One region of the Pseudoalteromonas sp. Z9A5 genome, then DNA from elsewhere that is predicted to be linked to it. Evidence: predicted binding sites of a transcription regulator. Region 1 holds the regulator's gene; each other region holds the start of a gene.
What was found. Region 1 encodes ArgR, which controls arginine synthesis, uptake and breakdown. Its sites were predicted from a motif close to ANTGAATANNTATTCANT; they were not measured.
Positions count from the first base shown of each region.

Region 2: the regulator ArgR is predicted to act here: its motif matches at 1,799-1,816, upstream of gltB (glutamate synthase large subunit).
Region 3: the regulator ArgR is predicted to act here: its motif matches at 1,216-1,233, upstream of argC (N-acetyl-gamma-glutamyl-phosphate reductase).

Region 1 covers NZ_WTLC01000001.1:150,769-153,969, reverse strand. The annotation lists gene mdh (malate dehydrogenase) at 1-826, opposite strand, end outside; gene argR (transcriptional regulator ArgR) at 1,053-1,520, shown strand; gene GQR56_RS00695 (Dyp-type peroxidase) at 1,537-2,436, opposite strand; gene GQR56_RS00690 (ABC transporter ATP-binding protein) at 2,485-3,201, opposite strand, start outside.
Region 2 covers NZ_WTLC01000015.1:48,289-51,489, reverse strand. The annotation lists gene gltB (glutamate synthase large subunit) at 1-1,697, opposite strand, end outside; gene GQR56_RS09575 (Grx4 family monothiol glutaredoxin) at 3,019-3,201, opposite strand, start outside.
Region 3 covers NZ_WTLC01000013.1:24,598-27,798, forward strand. The annotation lists gene argE (acetylornithine deacetylase) at 5-1,159, opposite strand; gene argC (N-acetyl-gamma-glutamyl-phosphate reductase) at 1,383-2,393, shown strand; gene argB (acetylglutamate kinase) at 2,394-3,161, shown strand; gene GQR56_RS08570 (ornithine carbamoyltransferase) at 3,169-3,201, shown strand, end outside.

The DNA of each region.
Region 1 (3,201 bases):
CTTCTACGCCGTTTTTACCTAAACGTACTGGATGTGCAAAGTATTCTGCATCGCCATTTTCAACAGCAACGTAAGCGTAATCTACAACGTCTTCACCTTGTAGGCCTTTAACTAAAGACATACAAAAACGTGCAGCAGCAGCACCCATTGATAATGTAGCAGAACCGCCACCAGCTTTAGCATTTACAACTTCAGTACCCGCATTTTGGATACGTGGAGTAAGTGCAGCAACTTCTTCATCAGTAAAGCTAACGCCTTCAACTTGAGAAAGTAAAGGAAGAATAGTTGTACCAGAGTGACCACCGATTACAGGAACTTTTACAGTCGCTACGTCAACGCCTTTAAGTTCAGCAACAAATGCTTCTGAACGAATCACATCAAGAGTAGTAATACCGAATACGCGTTTAGCGTCGTAAGTACCTGCTTTTTTAAATACTTCAGCAACAATTGGAACAGTGCCGTTTACTGGGTTAGTAATAATACCCACTAACGCTTTAGGACAGCTAGCAACAATGCCTTCTGCTAAAGTTTTGATGATGCCAGCATTTACATTAAATAAATCAGCACGATCCATACCTGGTTTACGTGGCATACCCGCTGGGATAAGAACGATATCAGAACCTTCAAGCGCTTTATTTAACTCATCAGCGCCAAAACCAGCTACTTTTACATCTGTTGGGATGTGAGAAAGGTCAACCGCAACACCTGGAACCACTGGTGCAACATCATAAAGTGATAATTCAGAACCAGCTGGTAAACCTGTTTTTAATAATAAAGACAACGCTTGACCGATACCGCCCGCAGCACCTAATACAGTAACTTTCATTGGAATTCTCCGTAATTTGAGGTAGGAAATACTTGTGGCACATAAGATAAAGAAATTAAGAGCTAAAAACAAATTTATCCTGCTTATTTTAAGTATATTTTCGACCATAGTCGTAAACTTATTAATTTAATAACCTCAAACTGGCAAGTTAAGTAAACAACTACTGCATAATTATTCATTATTGTGTAGAATTTACAGCATAAATAACAAAAAATGAATGTAGGCTATGCAACCACAAGATAAACAAGAAGCACTGGTAAAAGCATTTAAATCACTTTTAAAAGAAGAAAACTTTGGCTCTCAAGGCGAAATAGTTGACGCGTTAAAAGAGCAAGGCTTTGACAATATAAGCCAAAGTAAAGTATCGCGCATGCTAAGTAAATTTGGTGCTGTACGTACTCGTAATGCAAAACAAGAAATGGTTTACTGTTTACCTGCCGAAATGGGTGTACCAACAGCAAAGAGCCCGTTACGCCAATTAGTTATTGATATTATGCATAACGAAATGATGATCATTATTCGTACTAGCCCTGGCGCTGCACAATTAATAGCACGTTTACTTGATTCATTAGGCAAAGCAGATGGTGTATTAGGTACAATTGCAGGCGACGATACAATATTTATCGCTCCTGCAAAAATATCTGAAATAGACGTAACACTGGAGCGTGTACGACTTTTATTTGATAACGTTTAATAAATTAAGTAAAAGCTTAAAGCTGCTTTAAAAATCCTACTGAGGGTGCAAAAAAAGCAGAGCCCATATCGGCTTGAGTAAAATCAAGCCAATGGTCGTAGCACTCTCCTTCCCCAAGACGGCTTTTTAATACCTTTTCAAATGCAGTGCCTGTAGAGGCGCATGTTATAGATAACATTCCCTGCTCGTAAACATCACCGTAAGGCATACTTTGATTTAATAGTAGTGGTTGTCCGTTTTCATCTTTTAACTCGTTACGTACAGCATGAGAGGTCTCTAAAGCTGGTGTAATCAGTGTATTATCAAGGCGTGTTCGACCCATTATTTGTTCTTGTTCACTCAACGACAAATGCTGCCATACGCTTAAATCATGTTTATAACGCTGCACATGGATATAGCTGCCTTGATCTTCAAAACTCTCTGGTTTATTTATTAATGCCGTAGCACGCTTTTTTCTTCCAAGCGCAGTATCTCCACCATAAATAAAACCGTTAAAGTCTCGACCATCCAAAAAACGAAAGTTACGAATCTGCTCCACCAACTCTACATCAGGTGCAAATAGCTTTAAAATTTGCAACGCAAATAAATGATTAACGTCTTCTCGATCAGAACGTATTTGTACAAATAAATCGCATGGCTGAACACTCATAGAGTGATCGCTGTGATTTATATTTGGAAAGCTTTGTAATTCACTCGGGATATATTCAGGTAAAATATGCGGCCAATACTGCGCACCAATAGCAACCATACAAGACAACATTGATTCAGAAAACTGATCGCTAAATTCTTCTTCAATCGCATTCACTTGCTTTAGTTTTGCGCGCAGAGACTCATCTTGACCATCAAATACATTAAAAAATAAATGCAAACCGTGTAAGTTTGCTTCAGCACAAATCCCTGATTGCGCTTGCGCCATTGTTATTCCTTAGCTTATAAACAAATAAACACGGCGAATTAAAGTTAATTATAATTCGAAGAAATTCACCGTATGAGGTTTTATTTTTATTATAACCTGTTCATTTTGCTCAAATGACTGGCCATATTGTGCAGCAACTTCAATTTCTTGTTCTGCAATCACAACAGTGTAAACATAAGCAGAGCCAATAAAACGACTGTTTAATATTTCTGCCCGCTCGCTTTGTTTATCACTTGTGTTGTCGCTAATTAGCTCTATTTGATGAGGGCGAACATATATTTGCCCAACTCTTGCCTTGTGCTTATGTAAAACATCAGACTCGACTACACCAAATGGCGTTTTATATTCAGTTGCTGTTAATGCATTTGCGCTTAAGTATATGCCCTGACCCAGAAACTCTGCAACCTCCTTTGAACTTGGTGATGTAAAAAGCTGCTCTGGCGACCCTTGTTGCGCAATTTTACCCCGATGCATAATGGCAAGCGTATCTGAAAAAGCAAATGCCTCCTCTTTTGAATGCGTAACAAACACAGCCGATACTTGTTGGGTTTTAATAATTCGACGAATATCAGCAATTAATTCAAAGCGTACTTGCGTATCTACATTTGAAAAAGGTTCATCGAGTAATAGTAAACTTGGTTTGTAAGCAAGTGCGCGAGCAATCGCAACACGTTGTTGTTGACCACCAGAAAGTTGATGCGGGAACCTATCGGCACAACCAATTAAGTGCACGAGTTTAAGCATTTCATCAACGCGTTGCTGTTT
Region 2 (3,201 bases), on a different contig from region 1:
AGTAACTGCTGCATGTCTGCGTACATTAAAATAGGTGTATCAAACTGTAAACGCTTAGCATGACCTGTTGTTTCATTAAATACGTTTTGCTCACTACCAATACAGGTAGCAAGTGACATCACGTGATTTTCACGCAATGGATCGATCGGTGGATTGGTTACTTGCGCAAATTTTTGACGGAAATAGTCGTAAAGCGAACGGTGCCCTTCACTAAGCACTGCAAATGGCGTGTCATCACCCATTGAGCCAGTTGCTTCTTGACCATTTTCACCCATTACACGAATAACGCTATCGAGTTCTTCGTTGGTATAGCCAAACATTTTTTGGTACTTAACCAACGTTTCATCATCAAAAGAGCGATTACCGGCGTCTTGCTCAGTAAGTTCTTCAAATGGAACTAAACGTTTAACATTTTCTTCAAGCCATGATTTATAAGGATGGCGAGATTTTAAATCTTGGTCGATTTCGTCAGAGTGCCAAATTTTGCCAAGCTTAGTATCGATTACTAACAGCTCACCAGGTCCTACACGACCTTTTTCTACAACTTCATCGGCAGTGTAATCCCAAATACCCACTTCTGATGCGAGTGTAATAAAACCATCTTGTGTAATTACATAGCGCGCCGGACGAAGTCCGTTACGGTCTAGGTTACAAGCCGCAAAACGACCATCCGACATAACAATACCGGCAGGGCCATCCCATGGTTCCATGTGCATAGAGTTAAAATCGTAAAATGCACGTAAGTCGTCATCCATTGCACGATTTTTTTGCCATGCAGGCGGCACAAGCATACGCATAGCGCGGAATAAATCCATGCCACCAGCTAAAAATAGCTCAAGCATATTATCTAGGCTTGATGAATCAGAGCCTGTTTCATTTACAAACGGCGCTGCTGTTTGTAAGTCAGGAATAAGCGGTGACGCAAACTTATAAGAGCGCGCGCGTGCCCACTGACGGTTCCCTTCAATGGTATTAATTTCACCATTGTGTGCTAAATACCTAAACGGCTGAGCAAGTGGCCAACGTGGTTGTGTATTAGTAGAAAAACGCTGATGAAAAACACAAATCGCACTTGTCATACGAATATCAGCTAAATCTAAGTAAAAGTTCGGTAAATCTGCAGGCATCATTAAGCCTTTATAGATAGTTACCAACCCAGATAAACTTGCAATATAAAATGCTTCGTCATCAACAATGCGTTTTTCAGCACGGCGGCGTGCCACATATAAGCGACGTTCTAAATCTTTAGAACGCCAACCTTCTGGCGCGCTAACAAAAATTTGTTCAAACCCTGGTAGCTGCTGTACAGCGATAGGACCCAGCATTGAAGGATCGGTTGGGACTACACGCCAACCTAAAATATTTAACGTCTCTTTTTCTAATTCTTCGCTAAGTATTTGTTTTGCAGCTTGCGCTAAAACAGGGTCTGAATTTAAAAAAATCATACCCACTGCGTAGTTTTTACCTAAATGCCAATTATGTTCACTGGCAATAGCACGAAAAAAACTATCTGGTTTTTGTAATAACAAACCACAGCCATCGCCTGTTTTACCATCAGCAGATATACCGCCACGGTGCTGCATACGATCCAGCCCTGTAATAGCAGTACGTATAAGCCTATGACTAGCCTGACCATTAACTTGGGCAATTAAGCCAAAGCCACAATTTTCTTTTTCTAACTTTGAGTCGTATAACATAGACCCCTCCCCTTGCTGCACTGTTAGCGTGGATGAACTACTCGACGATTTGCTAACAGACGGACAAAACTAGCCTCTATCTTAAATAGAGTCAATAGCACTTTGAATACATATTCACATTCTTGAATATTTCTCACCTCATAGCAACATTTCTTTTTTATCATCAATTTTAACAATTAGCGCTATATTGGTCGTTATTTTTTCATAACACCGGTGTCAAGTTTAACATTTTGTAAAAACAAACACCCCTCAAGATACAGCTTACGTAAACGTAAAGCAGCACCCAAGTGAATAAATATTCAAGAAAACTAAAGTTATTCAGTTAACATTTAGATAGTTTTATGCTATTTACGAAGTTTTATGGTTTAACCTCTCTGCTTTTTGCCGCTCCTTTGTATAGTTATTAATATTTGTGGCATTTTTAGCCTCTTAATAATGAATTTTTATTTACCGATATATCTTTTATAAACATTATTTATGTTCGAGTACATGTTAAAAATCCAATCAAAGTATATTAAACATATAAATTTTAATTACTTATGATTTATTTTTTCCTACATTTATATGTTTTCTCTTAAGCAGCAGTACCCATAAAACTTATTTTTATCGTTATTAAAACAATGTAATGCCAATTAACTTAAATAAATGGTCTATTTTGAGGTAAGAAAACTTTGTCGATAACAAGGCAAAAATTTTTAACGCAGTTAGCGTCAGGTTTAACCCCTCAAATTGATTAAGCATTATTGTGGATTGGTATAAGTGTTGTGCTGGTTATTTGATTATTTTATAAAAGGTGTAAATATTCGGTTTTAATAACAAGGACACGAATCAATGAGTAGCTAAGTAAAATTCTAGCTTACTAAGTGATTTTTAATTCAAACTCGTTATATTGGGAAACTAACTTAATAAAAAAGGCATATCTGATAATTGAAAAAATTAGTAATAGTAGTACACGAAGACCTGCTGCCCTTTCAGGATTAAAATTTATTCTATCAAGGGGCGATTTAATCACGGCGCGAGGTTTGTAAACTAGTGGGGTCGGTAATTGCTTCTTCGTTACCCTACTGGCTTTACCCTCGAAAGATAAACAAGCCCTAGATAATGTATGCAAATTTTTAAAATAAAAAAAGATAGTTTAAAAGTGAGTCTATAAACAGCTACCTTAATTTGAACTCCTACTCTTTATAGTTAACCTGTTAGTAGATTTCTAACCCGAGTTAAAATTATTTAAAACAGTGTACATTCAAAACAACAAAGCCACTTAAAAAGTGGCTTTGTGTTTAAAGAGCTTGATAACCTGATAGCAGGTTGAGTAATAAAATTACTCTGCGTCAGCTTCTTTATATTTTGCAGCAGTTTCTGTAATTAACGGCTGTAATTCACCGCGTTGAAACATTTCTATAATAATGTCACAACCACCAACTAATTCGCCATCTACCCATAATTGCGGGAATGTTGGCCAATTTGCGTATGCTGGAAGCTCAGCACGAATGTCTGGATTAAG
Region 3 (3,201 bases), on a different contig from region 1:
GTATTTAAGAAAGGCTAAAACAGCTCGCTTTAATTATATTGCTGATAATTTGTTGTGATGGTTTTATTTTTTCTGTCGCTAAAAATTCATCAGGTTGGTGCGCTTGGTTAATAGAGCCTGGACCCATTACAATTGTTTCGCACCCTAGTTGTTGAATATAAGGCGCTTCAGTGCAGTAATTTACAGCAATCGCTTTTTGCCCCGCTATTTTTTCAGCTAACTTAACAAGCGCACTATCGGTGCTGCCGCTAAATGCCGGAATGGGGTCATGCAAATCGATAACACTAACCGCATTAGGGTATTGCTCGTTTATTTCTTTAATTGCATCAAGAACTAAAGCTTGTAACTCTTTAATACTTAAACCCGGTAACGGACGCATATCTATGTGCATTTCACAGCAACCACAAATCCTATTTGCGTTGTCGCCACCATGAATATTTCCAAAATTTAAAGTTGGGTAGGGTATTTCGAAGTGTTCTATTGAATACTTATGCTTTAATTGTTCTTTTAAGATCAGTAATTTTGCAATCACTTTATGCATAACTTCAATGGCGTTAAGACCACGTTCGGGATCGGAGCTATGACCTGAACGACCAACTACTCTAATTGCTGTGCTCATGTGTCCTTTATGAGTAAATACCGGAGTCATATCAGTGGGTTCGCCTATAATACAGCGCGCAGGTTTTAAATTTGGGTGTTTACATATTTGTTGTGCGCCTGCCATTGTTGTTTCTTCGTCGGCAGTGGCGAGTATTAAAATAGGTTGAGTTTGCTGTTTTTCATCAAGCTCACTGACAGCCTGTAATACAAAAGCAAAAAAACCTTTCATATCAATGCTTCCTAACCCATACAATTTATTATCGAGTTCGGTAAGTTTAAATGGATTATGGTTCCAACGGCTGTCGTCAAATGGCACTGTATCGGTGTGACCCGCGAGCATTAATCCGCCATCACCATTCCCTCGCTTTGCCAATAAATTATAACGTCCTTTTCCGCCTTCCAATTCAATTATTTCACAAGTAAAACCAAGGCTTTCACACCATTTTGCAAGTAGCTCAATTACATTTTTATTGCTCATGCATTCACTATCTTCAATCGAACTTATAGAAGGAGCTGCAATTAATTGTTGGTACATAGAAATAAACGATGGCAAAGGCATAAAAAAATCCAAAATAAGTATTCAATTTAATTGCATAACAATATAAAAGTATTTACTATGAATATCAATTCACTTTTTAAGCATAAATATATTAAAGTAATACTATGAAAATAATGCGACGATAATCAAAATTCATTAATAAAAAAGACTTAATTAGCGTCTAAGCTAGTTTAAGCGAACATTATAAGTAAGTAGTAACTAATTTTAAGATAACGAGTAATAAATGAATGTAGTGATTATTGGCGCAAGCGGTTACAGCGGCGCAGAGTTAGCAAGTTTAGTTGCGAAACACCCAAATTTAACTTTAACAGGTTGTTATGTATCAGAAGGCAGTTTGGATAAAAATAAGCTGCTTAGCGATTTGTACCCTGAGCATTTAGGTTTACTTGACCAACCTTTGTTGCCTCTTAGTGAATTAGCTTTAAGCGATATTAGTAATACTGCTGATTACGTATGTTTGTGCACTGATCATAAAGTAAGTGTAGATTTAGCTCCGCGTTTTTTAGCCATGGGTAAAAAAGTATTTGATTTGTCAGGAGGCTATCGCCTCGCTAGCAATGATGATTATGTTACTTATTATGGCTTTGAGCATCAGCACCCTGAATTATTAAATGAAGCAGCTTACGGTTTAGCTGAATGGAATAGCGAAGCAATTATTGCTGCACAGCTAATTGCTGTTGCAGGATGTTATCCAACAGCTGCGCTCAATGCATTAAAGCCTCTACAACAAGCTGGTTTATTAAGCGATCAAAGTATTATTATTAATGCCGTATCGGGTGTTACGGGAGCAGGGCGTAAAGCGAGTGTTGGCACTCATTTTTGTGAGGTATCGCTTGCTCCTTATGGCTTGTTTAACCATCGCCACGGTCCTGAAATAGAACAGCATCTTGGTCACAAAGTGCTATTTACACCGCATTTAGGTAATTTTCCTCGTGGTATTTTAGAAACTATTTATGTGCAATTAAAGCCAGAGGTAACAAGTGAGCAAGTAACACAAGCGTATCAGGTACTTGCTGATGAGCCTCTTATTCGTTTACTAGGCGATAAAATCCCATCAATAAAAGGTGTAGCTAAACAACCATTCGTTGATATTGGTTGGCAGCAACAAGGATCGCAATTAATTGTTATTGCAGCAATTGATAACTTACTCAAAGGTGCTGCAGGACAAGCTTTACAATGTATTAATTTATCAATGAATTTAGAACATACCACTGGTTTAAAAGGAGCGTTTTAAATGAGTAAAAAAACGTGGGTTATTAAACTAGGTGGTGCAGTACTTAATATAGAAAATGCAGCTAAAGCATTATTTGATGTACTTAATGAGCAACAAAATGCTCAGTTTGTAATTGTGCACGGTGGCGGTTCACTTGTTGATACTTGGTTAAAAGAAGCTGGTTTTGCCAGTGCTAAACACCAAGGTTTACGTATTAGCCCAGCAGAGCAAATGCCTTATATAGTGGGTGCGCTTGCAGGTTGTGCAAATAAACAATTAATGACTCAGGCTATTAGTGCAGGGCATAAACCTGTTGGTTTAAGTCTTTTTGAGGCGGGTGTTACTGCAACTCAAAAATTAAAAGCGCTTTGCTTAGTGGGTAAATGTACAAGCAACGATGACTCTATTATTAACGATTTACTTAAAATTTCTCGTTTACCAATTGTGAGCTCCATCGGCTTTGATGAACAAGGCTTGTGGTACAACGTAAATGCAGATGAAGCAGCGGCAGCTATTGCTAGTAATTTAAATGCAGAACTTATTTTTATGACCGATGTAGAAGCGGTACTTGACGCAAATAAACAGCCGCTACATCAACTTGACACAAAACACATTGATACTTTAATAAATGAAGGAGTAATTGTGGGCGGGATGGAGGTCAAAGTTAAGACCAGCCTTCACGCTGCCCAACACTTACGACGCGGTGTGTATATTTCCAGCTGGCAAAAGCCAGAAAATTTAACTGACTTGCTTGAAGGCAAGCATGTCGGAACTAAAATTACACCATAGGTTTATTATGTTTGAAAATTTTTTAACGGGTTTAGAATTA